Regions from separate parts of the Alteromonas sp. 009811495 genome, predicted to be linked through region 1. Evidence: predicted binding sites of a transcription regulator. Region 1 holds the regulator's gene; the other holds the start of a gene.
What was found. The regulator FliA, encoded in region 1, starts transcription of late flagellar genes. The targets are predictions, from matches to a motif close to CTAAAGNTNNNNNNNNNNNNGCCGATA.

Region 1 (9,633 bases):
AAAGGGCAGATTGCGCGATCCCGTGAACTCTCAACCACCCTAGTATTAGTGGTGAGTGCTTTCATGTTCCTGTTTCTCGGCGGCTGGATAGCCGAGTCGGTGTTTAAACTGACACAGCGCATGTTTATTCTTTCTCGCGATGAAACCTATGACACTACCCATATGTTCGGTGCATGGGGCGAAGCCTTTTCTACTATAAGTGCGCCTGTTCTGCTGTATATGGTCGTGGCCATGATAGCGGGAATTTATGGGTCAATAGCCCTTGGTGGTTATAACTTTACGTGGGAAGGAGCGAAACCCAAAGGGTCCAAAATGAGCCCAATCCAAGGGTTTAAGCGCATGTTTGGCATGAATGGCTTGGTTGAGTTACTCAAGTCCATCGCCAAAGTTGTGCTTATTATTGGCATGGCCATTGGGGCGCTATTGTACTTTCAAGATGAAGCACTCCACCTTGATATGGAGTTGTATCCCGGCAATATCTTTCACGCCCTTGATATGCTTAAGTGGGCATTTCTTATTCTTGCTTGCGGTATGATCCCCATTGCCATTATTGATGTGCCATATCAGATGTATAAGCACAACAAAGAAATGAAAATGACCAAGCAAGAGGTTAAAGACGAGCGCAAAAATGCCGAGGGCGACCCTATGGTTAAAGGCCGTATTCGTCGTTTGCAGTATCAAGCTGCCACTAAACGCATGATGCAGGAAGTCCCAAAAGCCGACGTGGTAGTAACTAACCCAACGCACTTCTCGGTTGCTATAAAATATGATGAAAGCGGCAACCGCGCCCCTGTTGTCGTGGCGAAAGGGGCTGATGAACTTGCCATGCATATAAGAAAAATTGCTACCGCAAACGATGTCCCTCTTATCCCTTCGCCTATGCTTGCTCGTGCTATCTTTTACTCTACCGAAGTCGATGAAGAAGTACCTAATGCGCTGTTTATGGCAGTGGCGCAAGTGCTTGCCCATGTTTATCAGCTTAAAGCGCACCGCGCTGGTAAGGGGAAACGACCCAGACCACTCAAACGGGATTTGCCTATACCACCTGAATACAGGCGGTAATTTCTAGGGGGGATTCCCGTCGTTTTATTTATCCAACGCGACTGTGGTAGCTATTCATCAAAGCTGGCACGTTAGTTGAAATGTTCCTATCAGAATAGTGAAAAGCGTCAATTTTCTGATAGTGAGACAGTAAGCGATGCAGTTATCCGGTTATCTTCAGCGTTTCGACAAAAATCAGCTGCAAAATTTTACCAGTGGTTTAGGTGCGCCAATCGTACTTTTGGCAATTATGGGCATGGTAATTCTACCTATGCCGCCGTTCTTGTTAGACGTACTCTTCAGTTTTAATATTGCACTTTCCCTTGTCATCATATTGGTCGCGGTGCTTACACAGCGTCCTGTCGACTTTGGTATTTTCCCTTTAGTACTCCTTATTGCGACCGTTTTGCGACTGGCGCTTAACGTGGCATCTACCCGTGTAGTACTCCTATATGGACACGAAGGCGGCGACGCTGCCGGTAAGGTAATTGAAGCATTTGGCGCGGTGGTTATTGGCGGTAACTATGCGGTGGGTATCGTGGTGTTTGCTATCTTGCTCATTATCAACTTTAAAGTGGTAACCGCAGGTGCAGGTCGTATTTCAGAAGTAAGTGCTCGCTTTACTCTTGATGCTATGCCAGGTAAGCAAATGGCAATTGATGCTGACTTGAACGCTGGGTATATCGACCAAGATCAAGCGCGCCAACGTCGTGAAGAAATTACCGCAGAAGCCGACTTTTACGGTTCGATGGACGGTGCGTCAAAATTTGTAAAAGGCGATGCGGTAGCGGGCCTTTTCATTATGCTCATCAATATAGTTGGTGGGTTATTCATTGGTATGATTCAGCATGATCTTACATTTGGAAACGCCATTGAAATTTACACTATCCTGACTATCGGTGACGGTCTTGTCGCGCAAATTCCATCGCTACTTTTGTCAGTCGCAACCGCGATTATCGTTACTCGTGAAAACGAAACTCAGGAGATGGGCAAAGAGATACGTGGTCAACTTGGTAATAATCAAGCCTTGTATATTGCCGCTGGTGTACTTTTTGTTATGGGTATTATTCCTGGCATGCCCCACGTTGCGTTTCTTGGTTTCTCTTTTTTGATTGCAGGCTTTGCTTATTGGCAATCACTACAAGAGAAGAAAAAAGCTGCCGAGCCTAAAGTCCCTGACGTGGTTAAGGATGAAACCGTTGCGCCAGAAGTCAAAGAGCTGGGTTGGGATGATGTACAGCAAGTCGATACCATTGGGTTAGAAGTTGGCTATCGCCTTATCCCGCTTGTCGATAAGTCACAAGGTGGCGAGTTATTAACACGCATTAAAGGCGTGCGTAAAAAATTGTCGCAAGAACTCGGGTTTCTTATTCCTCCTGTACATATTCGCGATAACCTCGATTTAGAACCAAATACTTACACTATTGCCATGCTCGGCGTGACCATTGGCGACTCACTCATTAGTCACGACGAGGAGCTTGCGATTAATCCAGGGCAGGTGTTCGGCAAGCTTGAAGGACGCGCAACGAAAGATCCCGCTTTTGGGCTCGATGCTGTATGGATAAAACCGAATAAGCGCGAGCATGCTCAAACACTCGGTTATACTGTGGTCGATGCCGCAACGGTTGTGGCAACCCATTTGAGTCAGCTTCTGACTAATAATGCCTATCAACTATTAGGTCATGAAGAAGCTCAGCAACTTCTTGATATGTTGGCAAAACAGCATCCTAAACTTGTTGAAGGACTGGTGCCGGATATTTTACCGCTTAGTACCGTAGTTAAAGTATTGCAAACGTTGCTATTCGAAGGCGTACCAATTCGTGATATGCGTACTATTGTTCAAACTTTAAGTGAGTATGGTACGCGTAGCCAAGACCCTGATGTACTGGTATCTGCAGTACGTATTTCGTTGAAACGACTGATTGTTCAAGAGATTACACAAGGCGCCAAAGAGATACCTGTCATAACCTTGGCGCCAGAGTTGGAACAGATGTTGCACCAGTCTCTTCAAGCGGGCGGTGAAGATGGTGCTGGCATAGAGCCAGGACTAGCAGACAAGTTGCAAAAATCATTGCAACAAGCCAGTCAGCAGCAGGAGCTCGAAGGCGAACCTGCGGTATTGCTGACGTCAGGCATGCTAAGACCTGTGCTGTCACGCTTCTTAAAGTATTCAGTTGTTGGGCTCCACGTACTTTCGTACCAAGAAGTGCCTGATGATAAGCAGATAAAAATAGTCAGTTCGGTCGGTCAATAATCTGACACTGAGCGATTGGAGAGGTTGCAATGAAAATAAGACGTTTCTTCGGCAAAGATATGCGTGAGGCGTTAAGCCAAGTAAAAGCTGAGTTGGGTAGCGATGCGGTTATCATGTCAAACCGCAAAGTGGCTGACGGTATTGAGCTTGTTGCAGCTTACGATAAAGAGCCAGAGGCTAAGTTGTCAGTGCCAAAACCCGCCTCTAAAGCGCCCGGTCAGAAAGCTGTTCCTAGCTTAAGTGAAATCATCGGTGATGACGGCCCAGACAGTTTAAAAGCGCTACTTGAAAAGCAACATGGTTCAAGCGCTCAGCCGCAAAGCCAAAAAGATACCTCTGCCAATGCGCAGCATGCTAATGAAATTGCATCGCACCTTAACTTTTCTGATGACTTTATTGATGAAGTTGAAGCTGCTCAGCCTCAACCTCAATCCCGTGCGAGCCGCTATGAGCAAGCAGATGCGTTTCCTTCACATCAAGCATCAAGCATAGATGAAACTGCGCCTAATCAATCAGACGAACTTGCTCAAATCAAAGAAGAACTCGCCTCGCTAAGAAACGTCTTGCAATATCAGGTGGCTGATTTGATGGAAGCGAAGAATAAGCGTCAAAAACCCGTTCATCAATATTTGATAACGCGTTTAACCGATATGGGTTTAAGTCATGCGCTTGCGACTCAGCTAATAAATTACACGCCTGCTCACTACAATGAGCGCGAAGCGTGGGTTTACCTTCTTAACCTATTGGCTAATCGCATAAATGTAACAGGTAACGATATACTTACCGCACAAGGCGCTGTTGCATTGGTGGGTCCTACTGGAACGGGAAAGACAACCACGGTAGCAAAATTGGCTGCGCGATATGCCCAAAAGTACGGCCCAGAATCAGTGGCAATGATCACCATTGATACGTACAGAATAGCTGCGTTTGAACAACTGGCTACTTACGGAAAGATAATTGGCTGTACAGTAAGAAAAGCACAAACCAGCGAAGAGTTAGCAGATTTACTTTTCCAACTGCGTCACAAGCGTCTAGTATTGATTGATACAGCAGGGTTTAGTCAGCGAGATAGCCGTTTGATTAAACAAATTAAGCAATTTGACAATGGTCAAATGCCACAAGTGAAAAAATATTTGGTAGCGCAGGCAAATACACAATATCCTGCACTGCAAAGAATAATTAAAGCGTATGATGAAATTGAACTAAGTGGCTGTATTTTCACAAAGTTAGATGAGTGCTACTCTTTAGGAGAGGTGCTTAGTGCTGCAGTTGAGTACCAGTTACCGGTTAGTTATGTCACCGATGGGCAAAAAGTACCAGAAGACATTAAGATTGCAGAAGCAAAATCTTTGGTTTCTGCTGCTGCAAAGCTTTATAAAAAGTACGGTTTGAATCATACTAGTAGTAACAACGCCATTAAAACAGCATAAGCAGTATGATTGACGACCAAGCGAGTAGCTTAAGAAAAATGAAGCAATCAAGGTTAATCAAAGTTATTGCCGTCACCGGAGGTAAAGGTGGCGTCGGTAAAACAAATATTACACTAAACACCGCCATTGCTATGGCTAAGCAGGGTAAGCGTGTAATGGTTCTCGATGCAGACCTAGGTCTGGCTAATGTCGATGTGATGTTAGGTCTTCGCGTCGAGAAAAATCTTTCTCACGTATTATCGGGTGAATGCACGCTTGATGAGGTACTCGTCACTGGTCCGCATGGAATCAAGATTGCGCCAGCGACATCGGGTACACAGTCAATGGCAGAGTTATCACCTACTCAGCATGCGGGTTTAATACGCGCCTTTAGTGAATTACGTTCACAAATTGATGTTCTCATCGTCGATACCGCAGCGGGTATCTCAGACATGGTATTAAGCTTTTCTAAAGCGTCGCAGGATATTATGGTTGTAGTGTGCGACGAGCCTACATCATTAACTGACGCTTACGCGCTGATCAAAATTTTGAATCGCGAACACGGTGTGTTTCGATTTAAAGTGGTCGCCAATATGGTGCGCGACGTGCGGGAAGGGCAAGAGCTGTTTAGTAAATTAAGTAAAGTAACAGGTCGATTTTTGGATGTTGCACTAGAATTAGTGGCAACTGTCCCGTTTGATGAAAATATTCGTAAAGCGGTACGCAAACAAACCGCTATCGTCGATGCCTACCCAGGTTCGCCTGCTGCCGTTGCAATTACTCAACTGGCTAACAAGGCATTGTCATGGCCAATCCCGGCTCAGCCAGGTGGTCATTTAGAGTTTTTTATTGAACAGTTGGTTGCAGAGAAAGCAGTAGGAAATCAGCGTTGAATAGCAAGGCAGCAGCTTATCAACAACAAACCGATAAGTCGCAGTTAGTCGAACGACATGCGCCTTTGGTTAAACGTATCGCTCATCACTTGATGGCGCGTTTGCCCGCTAGTGTACTTGTTGACGATTTAATTCAATCAGGCATGATTGGTTTATTAGAAGCTGCTCGCAATTTTGACGGCTCGAAAGGTGCGAGCTTTGAAACCTTTGCGGGTATTCGTATCCGCGGTGCTATGCTGGACGAGATTCGAAAAGGCGATTGGACGCCGCGGTCAGTGCATCGCAACGGTCGCGCGATAACAGAAGCCATTTCGCAAGTAGAAGGCGAGACTGGACGCGATGCCAGAGATTCTGATATTGCTGCTAAACTCAATGTGAGTTTGCAGGACTATCATCAAATGTTGAATGAAGTAAATGCTGGTAAGTTGGTTGGCATTGAAGATTTAGGTGTGTCTGAGGACGTTATTTCGACTGAACAAAATCGGGGTAGCGACGCACCACTTGAAGACTTGATGCAAGGTGCTTTCCAAAAGGCGTTAGCCCATGCGATTACAACATTACCTGAACGAGAAGCTATCGTGCTTTCTTTATACTATGATGAAGAGCTAAACCTACGAGAAATAGGTGAAGTACTTGATGTTAGTGAATCGAGAGTAAGCCAAATTCACAGTCAGGCCATGTTAAAACTCAAATCACGAATGAAGTCGTGGCAAGCTGACGAAGAATAGATATTAATAACAATTAACCCCTCACTGGAGGCTATTTTGGATAAAAGTATGAAAATTCTCGTGGTTGACGATTTTTCTACCATGAGACGTATCATCAAAAACCTACTTAAAGACTTGGGTTTCTCCAACATCCAGGAAGCGGATGACGGAAGTACGGCGTTGCCAATGCTACAGCAAGGCGACTTTGACTTTGTCGTTACCGATTGGAATATGCCGGGCATGCAAGGAATTGACTTGCTACGTGCTATTCGTGCCGATGACAAACTGAAGCATTTGCCTGTGCTAATGGTTACTGCTGAAGCCAAGAAAGAACAAATTGTTGCGGCAGCGCAAGCCGGCGTAAATGGCTATGTAGTTAAGCCTTTCACAGCTGCAACATTAAAAGAAAAATTGGATAAAATTTTCGAACGTTTAGGTTGATCCAGACGCTCACCAGAGAAACGAGGTTTACTGGATGTCACCAAATGTAAACGTTCCGATTACATTGGACGAAGCTAAACAACTTGTTGCCTATCTTGAAGAGGGTGACAACGCTTCTGCCAATGCGCTACTTGAAGCAGCCTCAATGAAGGAGAATGTTGAGCTGTTTGCAGAAGTAGGAAAACTGACGCGTCAACTTCATGATGCGCTCAATAATTTTCAGATTGACGATCGCATTAAGAATCTTGCGACCGAAGATATGCCTGATGCACAGTCTCGTCTGACATACGTCATTGAAGAAACTGAAAAAGCTGCTAATACTACTATGGATGCAGTAGAAGCGAGCATGCCAATTGCAGAAACGCTCGCTGAGCGCATCGAGAAAGTGATGCCTGAGTGGAAAAAGCTAATGAGCCGCCAAATAGAATTAGGCGAGTTCAAAGCGCTTTGTGCAGATTTAGATAACTTACTTGAAGAAAGCGCAGAGCAATCAACTAAGCTCACACAGTTACTGACAGAAGTATTGATGGCACAGGGTTATCAAGATTTAACTGGTCAGGTAATTCGCCGCGTTATCGACTTGGTAAAAGAAGTCGAGGACAGCCTAGTAAACATGTTAACCATGTTTGGCGAGCGCGACGGTTCAGAACATTCTAAACCTTCTAGCGTTAAGGCCGATAAAAATGATGGTGTACAAGCGGAAGGCCCAATTATCGACGCGGAAAATCGCGATGATGTTGTTTCTGGCCAAGATGATGTAGATGATCTTTTGTCTAGCTTAGGTTTTTAGGGGAGCGGGCGCATGTCGTTTGATGTTGACGAGGATATATTACAGGACTTTCTAGTAGAAGCTGGAGAGATACTTGAACAATTACAAGAACAGCTCGTTGATCTTGAGAACAATCCAGAAGACGCGGATTTGCTGAATGCAATTTTCCGCGGCTACCATACTGTTAAAGGCGGAGCAGGGTTTCTATCCCTGACTGAGTTGGTTGAAATATGCCACGGGGCCGAAAACGTTTTCGATGTTATGCGAAACGGGCAACGTACACTCACGCCGGAGTTAATGGATATTATTTTGCAGGCCACCGATGTGGTGGTAGAGATGTTTGAACGTGTTAAAGCGCGTGATCCTCTAGAACCTGCAGATGCACATCTTGTCGACTTATTACACAAACTAAGTCGCCCAGAATCTCCTGACGAAAATATCTTTGGCGATACTGCACCCAGTGCAACTCAGCCTGCAGAGGTTGAGGATGAGCCTGAACTTGTTATTGAAGAGTCAGAGCCTACATCGTCGTCAAGTGACGGTGGTGGCATTGATGAAATCACTGAAGATGAATTCGAAGCCTTGCTAGATGAACTTCATGGTTCAAGTGCTCCCGGTCAGTCTGCACCAAAAGCGGCAGCGCCAGCGAAAGCCGCTGAACCTGCACCAAGCGCAGGCGGTGATAGCGATGACATCACCGATGAAGAATTCGAAGCGCTTCTTGACGATTTACACGGTAAAGGTCAATTTGGCGGTAGCGAAGATGCAGCACCTGCATCAGCACCTGCGCCAGCGGCACCGGTATCTGCATCAAGCGATGAAGAAATTACTGACGACGAGTTTGAAGCGCTACTTGATCAATTGCATGGTTCGGGGCAAGGTCCTACCAAACAATCGTCAACGCCCGCTGAGCCAGTGGTAGATAAAGCGGCTACCGACGCGATTAACAAAGCGAAAAGCGAAGCGCCAGCAGCACCTAAGGCTAGTCCAGCGCCGCAAAAGGCTGCAGCAGCCGCTCCTGCTCCAGCGCCTGCTGGGGCAGCGAAGAAAGAAGCACCCAAAAAAGACGATAAAAAAGCCGCACCAGCAGCACCTCCGGCTGAGACTACAGTGCGTGTTGACACCAAACGCTTAGATCAGATTATGAATATGGTCGGCGAGTTGGTATTGGTTCGAAATCGCCTTATTAGTTTGGGTATTAATAGCAATGACGAAAGTATGTCGAAAGCTATTGCTAACCTTGATGTTGTAACAGGCGACTTGCAAGGCGCGGTAATGAAAACCCGCATGCAGCCAATCAAAAAGGTATTTGGTCGATTCCCCCGCGTTGTACGCGACCTCGCTCGAAGCCTCAAGAAAGAAATTACCCTTGAGTTGGTTGGTGAAGAAACCGATCTAGATAAGAACTTGGTTGAAGCATTGGCCGATCCGTTGGTTCACTTGGTGAGAAACTCAGTGGACCATGGTATTGAAATGCCTGATGACCGCGCAGCGGCCGGTAAACCGCGCATGGGGACGGTTCAGCTGTCTGCATCACAAGAAGGCGATCACATCCTTCTTACTATCGAAGACGATGGTAAAGGTATGGATCCCGAAAAGCTTAAAGAAATTGCGATAAGCCGCGGTGTGCTTGATGCAGATGCTGCAGCTCGTATGTCAGACGTGGAAGCTTTTAATCTTATCTTTGCCCCTGGGTTCTCAACCAAAACTGAAATTAGTGATATTTCGGGCCGTGGTGTGGGTATGGATGTGGTTAAAACCAAGATTAACCAACTAAACGGTACCGTTAATATCGACTCGCAGCTTGGTAAAGGTACGCGATTAGACATCAAAGTACCGCTTACTCTAGCCATACTTCCAACCTTAATGATTGTGGTAGGCAAACAAACCTTTGCGTTACCGCTTGGTGCAGTTAATGAAATTATTAACATGGACATCAAGAAAACCAATACGGTTGATGGTCAGCTGACGATGATTGTCCGCTCCAAAGCTATTCCGCTGTTCTTCCTTGGGGAATGGCTGATTCGTGGTCCTAAGAACATCGATAAAGAAAAAGGACACGTTGTTGTGGTACAGATTGGAACGCAGCAAGTCGGCTTTGTGGTTGATGCATTAATTG
Region 2 (9,633 bases), 1.0 Mb from region 1:
TTGGCATAAGCAATCAGAATTAACTCGCTACAAAGCGCACCTACAGCAAGTCAAATCGCAAGTGATTAACAATGAGATGGATTACGACACAATCTACGCGCACATTGATATGGCTAAGGCTCACTGGGAGAGAGTGAGAGATGAAATTAGTCCTCAACTTGCAATACTTGCAAAAGAGTTAAGTGATGATCAAGTCGTACAGTTGTTTGCGGCACTTGAAAAAGATAACAAAGAAGAAGAAAAAGAGCGTAAAGAGAAGTTAGAGGAGAGTGCAGCCAAGCGCCTTGAGTCACGCATAGAGCGCATGGAAGAAAGCGTAGAAGAGCGAATTGGCAAGCTATCACAACCCCAAAAACAGATAATAGCCAGTTATGCGCAGCAGTTTGTCTCTACATCTGAAGAGTGGCTGAAATACCAAAGAGACATTCAAAATGCTGCAAGGCGTATTTTTGTAACCAGAAGCACAAATACCAACTTTGCAAATGACTTAACAACCCTGATGCAAAATCCAGAGCAATATCGCAGTGACGCGTTTAAACAAGCAAGTGCGCATAATACCAAGCTAACAGCAACAATGATGGCTGAACTCTTTACGACATTAAGTGCAAAACAAAAAGAAAAGCTAGTTAATGAATTAGACGAGTTAATCGATACTGTGGCTAAATTTCAGCGGTAGTGTAGTGGGTCTGCATAAATTCGAGTGAACTTTGTTAGCTAGATTTTTCAGACCCTTTCGTTGTGAACTGGCTTTAATGTAAGGAATATTGCCTATAGCCGTACCTTGAACTCACACACACTAAAAGTGCGGAATAGGCAAGAGGCTTATCCCGATTGGACTGTTAGTTTGGTTAATTCTATGTTCTCTCACATGAAAGTTAAGGTTTTATACACAACGTCGAAATGACATTTCAGGCAATCAGTTCGTTGTTTTAGGCAAACATTCTTATCGCTCACTTACTAAACTTAATCCTGTAGCAAATGCTGATGGAACAATAAGTCGGTTCAGCATCAACAGGTGTTTTTAGTTAAGGAGCGTTTAACATGAAAAAAGTCAACTTCCCGAATACAAATGGTCTTGATATAACGATGGCTGGAATGGTCTTTTTTCCGAAAGACTTTGATGAGTCTCAGACTTATCCAGCAGTTGTTGTTTCACACCCAGGGGGTGGTGTAAAAGAGCAAACTGCAGGTACTTATGCAGAAAAAATAGCTGAAAATGGCTTCATCGCACTTGCATATGATGCCTCTTACCAAGGTGAGAGTGGAGGCATACCGCGTCAACTAGAAAACCCTCATGTACGTACCGAAGACGTGAGTGCAGCAATTGATTATTTAACGACATTGCCCTATGTGGACAACAACCGCATCGGTGCTATGGGCATTTGTGCTGGTGCGGGCTATACCGCTAATGCAGCAATCAATGATAGACGTATAAAAGCCATCGGCACAGTTAGCATGGTAAATATTGGCCAAATGTTCAGAAACGGTTGGGACAACAACGTGAAAGACAGTGATGCATTGCCATATTTACAGGCCGGTTCTGACTCAAGAACGTCAGACGCAAGTGGTAATGATACCGCCACCATGCCAATGGCTCCGCTGAAAGAGGAAGATGCGCCAAACGAGGAACTCCGTCAGGCATGGGAGTATTACCACACCGACCGAGCGGCCTATTGCACTGCGCCTGGTCATGGTACAGCCCGAAGTCTAACGCAACTGATCAGTTACGATGCTTTCTTTAAAGCAGAAGCATTTCTAACTCAGCCGTTATTAACCGTTGTTGGTTCCGATGCCGGTAGTAAATGGATGAGTGATAATCTAATGGAGCGTGCGGCATCAACAGACAAAACAATGCATATCGTTGACGGTGCAAACCACATGGACTTGTACGATGGTCAAGACGAAATGGAGAGTGCTATCAGTGCACTAGCACCTTTCTTCACCCGTACCTTAGGTTAATTTTTAGCTTATAGGAGGCACTCGTTGCCTCTTATAAGCGGAGAAATATGATGAACAGTCACAACGTAACGTTTCAAAATCATAACATGAATTGGCCAATGGCCGCGTTGGTTCTATATCCGGATGACTTTGACCAAAACTCATCTTATCCGACGGTAATCAGCGTGCATCCGTTTGGTAGTTGTAAAGAGCAAACTTCTGGCACCATCTACGGCAAAGCACTAGTAAAAGCGGGGTACGTCGTTATAGCTTTTGACGCGAGTTTTCAGGGGGAATCTGGTGGTACTCCGAGATACATCGAAGACCCTTCGCAACGAGTGGAAGATATCAGCCGGGCTATCGATTATGCTGTATCGCTTCCTTATGTGGATTCAAACCGAATAGCTGGTATAGGTGTTTGCGGAGGCGGTGCTTACGTAATTAGCGCAGCATTAACCGAAAAACGTTTACAGGCGGTTGTGGGCATCACGCCTGTTAATCTGGGGCGGCTGTTTCGGGAAGGTTTCAGTGAATATAATCCTTTAGGCGTATTAAGTTCTATGGCTGAACAGCGTACAAAAGAAGCTAGGGGCAAAGCATTACAGGTTAATGAACTATTGCCACCATCTCTTGCTACAGCGACTGAATTGGGGCTGACAGAGAGAGACGTTTATGAAGCGACTGAATACTACAAGACATCGAGGGGGCAAAGCGAAGGTGGAGCTACCAAGATGGTATTCTCAAATGCGCAACGAATACTTAGTTGGGATGCGTTTGCTTTTGCCGAAACGCTATTGACACAACCAGTTATGACCGTAGTCGGAAAGAAGGTTGGCGCCTTTGGTGCGTATCGGGATGGTTTGGAAATCTATGGTAAAGCAATAGCCAGTAAAGACCGTCAACTCGTTGAATTAGATGATATTTCTCATTATGATTTATACGACAGAAACCAGCCCGTTTCTCTGGCGATGGAACAAATTTTACCATTTTTAGAAAAGCACGTTTAAGGAGCGTCAGTGAACCTAAGTGTGCTTAGGTTCACCATAATAGCTTTACAGCCCGGCACCACCTATTTTGACAAATTGCTAAGACAGTACATTCACTAATAAACAGGTCCTAGTATTTAATAGTATGTGTGTTAAACAATTTACCTACAAGTTTGAATCGTCGGTGAAACTAACTAACTCGTTACTTTTACGTACTAGGTGATAAAAAAACAAAGTTGAAAACAGCGTGTCTTAAAGCAAATGCATATAAAGTATGTTCAAAAATATCAGAGAGTATTCAATGAATCCTGAGCAGAAATCGGTTACAAGCAATGAGCTTTTTCAACTGTTAGAATCGTTCACCAGAAAAGAAGGGGACTTTGAATCGGGCATACAAGGTCTTACCGTACATGTACGCAATGCCCCAACGGAACCCTTACATTGCATCTATACACTTAGCCTGGCAGTTGTACTGCAAGGCGGCAAAGAAATTCTGCAAGATAATGAAGTTACCCACTGCACAGCGGGACAGGCAATGTTGACTACTTTTGATCTTCCAGTTGTCTCACATGTTTCTAGCGCCTCTCGACACTCGCCTTTTTTAGCATTGATATTGAAAATGGATTACTCACTTATTATGCAAACTTGCGCGGAGTTAAAACTATCAAAACCACCTAAAGATATACGATTTAAAGCATTGACATCATATGAAGTCGATGAAGGTCTTTTAGATGCATTCAAGCGAATGCTGACCCTTGAGAAACAATCAACAATTAAAGCAGGCATATTGCCGCTCATTCAAAAGGAGATTGTGCTGCGCCTACTAGATAGTCCTCATGGTATGCATCTTCGCCATTTGGCGGCGCTAGGCTCACCAAATGGGAATGTTTTGAAAGCTATAACGTGGTTAAAACAGAATTTTGCTCAGGGCATCGGCATGAATGAGTTGGCTGAAAAAGCACACATGAGTGCATCTACATTCAGGCAACATTTCAAGGCCCTAACTGGAACAAGTCCATTGCAGTATCAGAAAACACTTCGTCTTCAAGAGGCGAGGGATCAGATGCTTATGAATGGGCTAGATGCAACACAAGCTTGTTCTGCTGTAGGCTATGAAAGTTCTACACAATTCAGTCGTGAGTACAGCAGGCTATTTGGGTTGCCCCCTCAAAAGGACATACAGCGATTGAAGAACATATAAAAATAGTAATTAAACTAGCAAATAAAAATCACAGTTGAAAAAAACAATTACCGCTTAAAACCCAATATATTTAGACAACTCTTCTCTTAGATTAATGTATTTTTCTTGGTAGGGTGGCTTCAAATTCATATCATCAATCAGCTTAAAAAGGCGTTTACATTCGTTGATGATTTTCATTTCGACTTTGTCTTGCGTTTTGGCAATTTGCAGTAAGCATTGCAGCAGGTTTAGTGATACGCCAGTATTAACAGGGGCATAGCCTTGGGCTAGAGCAAACGATGCTTTGGCTCTTTCGTAATCTTGTTTCTGATAATGCTGAATACCTTCTCTATTGAACTGTTGATAATTAGCGAGGTTTTGTTGCGCTTTCTTTTCTTGCTCGCTAAGCATGGAGCTACTATTGGCATCTAGCTTGTCTTGTCTACCTTCTAATATCTTAGACAGTTCAAGTGCGTCATCATATTCGCCAAGTTTGTACATTACATTAATGCTATCTGGAATAAACGCAGTCGGTAGTTCAGGGTATTTATTTTCAAGAGCTATTTGAGAATCTGATAGATGTCGTTTGGCATCAATGAGTTTTCCATCAATGGCGCTGACTCTTGCATTTACAATTTTTCCGAATATCTCAACATCGAACTCCCTGTCTATACGTTGTAAATGTTCATCAAATTTACCGCGTTGTAGAGTGAGAAGTGCTTCTTGTTGGTACTTGTTTCGCTGTTTCTTATCGTCGGAAAATTCTGCAACATCTAGCATTGCGCGGATAATACCGCACCAATGAAGGCTATTTTGATACACAGTACGTTTTGATAAATCCCAAATCGCTTGGCTTGAACTTGCTGCTAATACCAAATCCTGATTGGCCCGCGCTATATTGCAGGCCTGAAAGTGGCGCGTAAGCGAGAAAGGCGATAACTTTATCGCTTCTTTGATCGCTTCTATAGCCGCTTCGCCTTGCTTTAGCGCTTGATTTGCCTGAGCGATGATATCGTGGGCATCTGCATTAAAGCGGTTCTTCTTTATAATGCGTTTTGCTATGGAAATAGCTTTCTCGTTTTGCTCAAGTTGTAGATACGTTTTACCTAGTGCTACCTGAGCCCACAGAACGGGTTTTCCATTTATATAGTCTTGTAACACATCAAGCGCTTTAGATGGTTCGTTTATTTGCCAATAAAGTTCGATAAGTAGTTGTTCACAATGACCTTTGTAATGTGATGGAGAGGCTAGCAGTTCTTCAATATGGTCTATTGCTGCATTATATTCTTGTTGTTCTATTAGGCGATAAGCCTCTTTAAGAAACTGACGCTTTTGCCAGGCTCTTATGATGCGAGACTTAAGTTGAACCTGAGAAAAAGGTTTAATCAAAAAGTCATCGGGGCGTCTGTCAATTGAACCTAAAACCACAGGTCTTGCGCTATCTGCACTAATCAGTACAAAAACGGATGTTGGGTTAATCAGTCGTCTTGTGCGGAGTTCTTCTATAAGTTCGTAGCCATTCTTGTTGTCGGCACCAAGGTGAAGATCACAAACTATGATGTCGAATTTATGCTTCTTACATAGGGAAACGGCTTGTTCTGCAGACGATTTTGTAACGACATCGGATACACCCATAGAATGCATGAGCCCTTTCAACAACAGCAGGAATGGGCGTTGATCTTCAACAATCAAAACTTGTTTGTTACTAAATTGCATTTCCAATCCATGAATGGGTATCGCTTATAGCAGTATGATTATCTATTACGCGATAGAGAGCAATAATAAGCTCAAGAAAAACATTATCTTGCCGACAACCTAAGTATAAATTTGTACGTGATAAACGCCAGATATAATGTCAGCAGAAGAGTTAAAGACAAATAACACACCCCCAATAGACCCAAGTCTATTTTGGGAGTCTAGCGGTATTCTGTCTAAGGCGACTTCTCAAGGCGCTCTATTTTCACTTTATTTAGCCATGCAACAACATGCATTGGCAGAACCCATTCACATCAATAGTGCCGATACACTTAACGACAATAAACGCGGTAGTATCGATTCAACGCTTGATGCCCTAAATCACTACCCAAAGGCCAAACTTGAGGCAACGCCAAGTGATTGGAAAAACATGTCTGTTTTGTCGGAATTAATGAAAACAGACATTGCAACCGCAAGGTTGTTTCACGTTATGAACCCTCAACCACTTGCGCAAACTAACAACAAATTGCGACTACCAGATGATGTAATAGATAACTGTAGCTATGGTACTCAAAAGCGAGTAACTAAAGCGTATTCTAGTACACTAGATGAAGATAACGCGATGCTGTTTGATGTTGTCGAACAAAGCCACGCGTTTAATGAAAGTCACGCGTTTAATGACAACTTAACGTCCCGCCGCTGGGATGAATCTGTTGTTGCATAAATTATCATTTACCCATCATTACTTTGACTGATGCTAATTGCCAAAAGGCATAAACCAGCACTGACGTAGATTTGTTACTCTTAATCTGCTATATTGCGCGCCGCATTTTTGCACTGGTCTTACGCTCCAATCAGCAAAGGTTTAAAAACATGTCAAAATATATTGTATGTGCGATGTATAAATTCGTTGCACTTGAAAATTTCAAAGAAATGCGTCAGCCGCTTCTAGAGGCGATGGAAAGTAACGGCATTAAAGGTACGTTATTACTTGCTCATGAAGGTATCAATGGCACGGTATCTGGCACGCGCGAAGGTATTGATGCGCTACTTGCGTATTTAAACAATGATACTCGAATTAATCCTATTTCTTTTAAAGAATCACTTCACGATGAACAGCCGTTTTATCGTACTAAGGTAAAACTGAAAAAAGAAATCGTAACCATGGGTGTTGAAGGTATCAACCCGCGCAAAACGGTGGGTACCTACGTGAAGCCAAAAGATTGGAATGCGCTTATCAGCGATCCGGACGTTACCGTTATTGATACACGTAACGGTTATGAAATTGAAATTGGTACATTCAAAAACGCCATTGACCCGAAAACGGAAACATTTAGAGAGTTCCCTGAGTACGTGTCAAAAGAACTAGATCCAGCGAAAAATAAGAAAGTTGCCATGTTCTGTACAGGCGGTATTCGCTGTGAAAAATCTACTGCCTATCTAAAAGAGCAGGGGTTTGAAGAGGTTTATCACCTTGAAGGTGGAATTCTTCAGTATCTTGAAGACGTGCCAAAAGAAGAATCTATGTGGGAAGGCGACTGCTTTGTTTTTGATAATCGCGTTGCGGTTAATCACGACTTAGAAAAAAGCCACTATGAGCAGTGCTATGCTTGCCGTCTGCCTATTACTGAAGAAGACAAACAAAGCGATAAGTATGAAGCTGGCGTAAGCTGTCCACACTGTTATGGCACTCATACAGACGAACAACTTGAGCGTTTCCGCGAGCGTGAAAAGCAGGTACAGCTGGCTAAGGCACGTAAGCAAGAACACGTGGGTACTGAAGCGCGTTTAACCATGGAACAAAAACGTCAAGAGAAAGCGCAAGCTCAGCGTCTACGTGCACTAAAAGCAAAAGAAAATCAGGCATAGACAGTAAGTTAGAAGGGCGTTACACTCGTGTTTATTGCAGTTGAAATAAGGAACGCGAGTGAGCACTCAACTTTCAGAATCTAAAATTGAAGAAATTAGAAAAGACTTCAGCTTTTTTGACCGTGATGGAAATGGTCAAATCGATTTGCCTGAATTCATCGAACTTCTTACGGTGATCTCACCAAAGACAAAAGCGAGCCACGTACAAGAAGGCTTTAAACTCATCGACAGCAACGATGATGGCTTTATTGACTTCGAAGAATTTTTAGAGTGGTGGCAGGAGTGCTGGTGGGAATACTAATTGAGTATTTTCTAGTAGCCATATAGAACTAAAAAGCGAGCTCAGGGCTCGCTTTTTTTGTATTAATTTTTTACGGCAATCGCTGCTTGTTAGCGGTTTTAGCCATTAGTACTTATCACGTAATCCACGGGTTACTCTTCGTCAGCGGTATCTGTGTCGTCTTCCTGTGGCTTTCTTGGTTTGCGTTTTATCGGGACCATACCCACATCTTCACCGCCCATCGTATCGATACGCTTTTTATGCTGTGGTTTAACCGGTTTTGCCACCCGTTTTTTACCTTGCGCGCCAGCTTGTTTGCTCGCTTTTTTCTTTGCTGGAGCAAAGCCTTTAAAAGTAGCGGCATGTTCTGGGTGAGCACTGCACTCTAACGCGTATTGCAAATGGTTTTTAAGTGCTTCAAAGCTCTTCCAATCGCGAGGCCCAACTAAGGAAAATGCTTCGCCTTTTTGTCCTGCGCGGCCAGTACGGCCAATACGATGAATATATTCATCGGCGTTTTTAGGAAGATCAAAATTGACAACTAAGCCTACTTTAGAGAGATCAAGCCCACGTGATGCTAGGTCTGTTGTAACTAAGATACTGTGTTGACCACGCGCAAATGAACTCATAATTGCAGCGCGCTGGTTTTGTGGTAGATCGCCGCGAAGCGCAATAGCTTCTAAACCGTCTTCGTTGAGCAATGCTGCAATGCGGTCAGTATCTTCACGAGTAGCGGTAAACACAATGGCTTGATTGTAAGAACGGTTCGCTAACTCAGCGTGTAATATGGCATCTTTGTTATCGACGTTATCTGCAAAGAAACATTGCTGTTCTATATCGCCGTGCTGGGCAGTTGCATCACCCACAGCAACGCGCACAGCACTTTTCGTTAATTGCCCCGTCATGTGCTTCAACTCAATATTATCGAGTGTGGCAGAGAACAGCATAGTTTGGCGTTTTCGGTGGTCTGCGTAATCGTTTATCATTTTAAGCTGTGCAGCAAACCCCAAATCAAGCATGCGGTCAGCTTCGTCAAAAATCAGCAGCTCCAGACCGTTTAGATATACGCTTTTATCGAGTAGATGGTCAGCTACACGACCCGCTGTGCCAACGATGATATGTGGGTTACGGCGCAGTGCTTTTACTTGATCATTATAATTTTCACCGCCAACAATTAGCGAGCAAGTAAGGTTTAACCCTGTGCACATCGACTTAGCCTCAATAAACACCTGTTTCGCTAATTCGCGAGTTGGCGCTAATATCAACGCGCGCGGGTCTTGACGACTAAGCGCTTTTTGCGACATTAAACGATTGATAGCTGGAACTAAAAAAGCGAAGGTTTTACCTGAGCCTGTTTTTGAAGACGCAATAATATCTTTACCTTGAATAGCCGGTAACATAGTGCGTTCTTGAATTTCGGTGAGCGTTGAAATGTTTTTAGTTTCAAGCTTAGAAATGATTTTATGGTGGACAGGTAAATCGGTAACTTGCAAAGGGATGCCTCTTATAATAACGAATCGGCGCATTATCCCTTAATGATAGACATAATGAAAGAAGAGGGCATAAAGATGCCCTCTAAAATATGATTAAAGTGACATTTCTACCACATTGTCTGGAACAATAAGCTTGCCCGCTGTTTTTTCTTTAATCTCGTCAATACTAACGCCCGGCGCACGCTCTTGTAG

Region 2: a site for FliA is predicted at 5,891-5,917, ahead of OZ660_RS10115 (VC2046/SO_2500 family protein). Genes of this name have one in related genera too.

What each region holds. Positions count from the first base shown of each region.
Region 1 is NZ_CP113972.1:1,164,671-1,174,303, forward strand. Features, by position in the region: gene flhB (flagellar biosynthesis protein FlhB) at 1-1,062, shown strand, start outside; gene flhA (flagellar biosynthesis protein FlhA) at 1,199-3,295, shown strand; gene flhF (flagellar biosynthesis protein FlhF) at 3,325-4,725, shown strand; gene OZ660_RS05310 (MinD/ParA family protein) at 4,731-5,597, shown strand; gene OZ660_RS05315 (RNA polymerase sigma factor FliA) at 5,594-6,325, shown strand; gene cheY (chemotaxis response regulator CheY) at 6,362-6,745, shown strand; gene OZ660_RS05325 (protein phosphatase CheZ) at 6,780-7,535, shown strand; gene OZ660_RS05330 (chemotaxis protein CheA) at 7,548-9,633, shown strand, end outside.
Region 2 is NZ_CP113972.1:2,199,485-2,209,117, reverse strand. Features, by position in the region: gene OZ660_RS10140 (DUF6279 family lipoprotein) at 1-676, shown strand, start outside; gene OZ660_RS10135 (alpha/beta hydrolase) at 1,042-1,959, shown strand; gene OZ660_RS10130 (alpha/beta hydrolase) at 2,007-2,945, shown strand; gene OZ660_RS10125 (AraC family transcriptional regulator) at 3,226-4,125, shown strand; gene OZ660_RS10120 (tetratricopeptide repeat-containing response regulator) at 4,180-5,820, opposite strand; gene OZ660_RS10115 (VC2046/SO_2500 family protein) at 5,957-6,523, shown strand; gene trhO (oxygen-dependent tRNA uridine(34) hydroxylase TrhO) at 6,673-7,668, shown strand; gene OZ660_RS10105 (EF-hand domain-containing protein) at 7,727-7,969, shown strand; gene OZ660_RS10100 (DEAD/DEAH box helicase) at 8,101-9,441, opposite strand; gene OZ660_RS10095 (CoA transferase subunit B) at 9,535-9,633, opposite strand, start outside.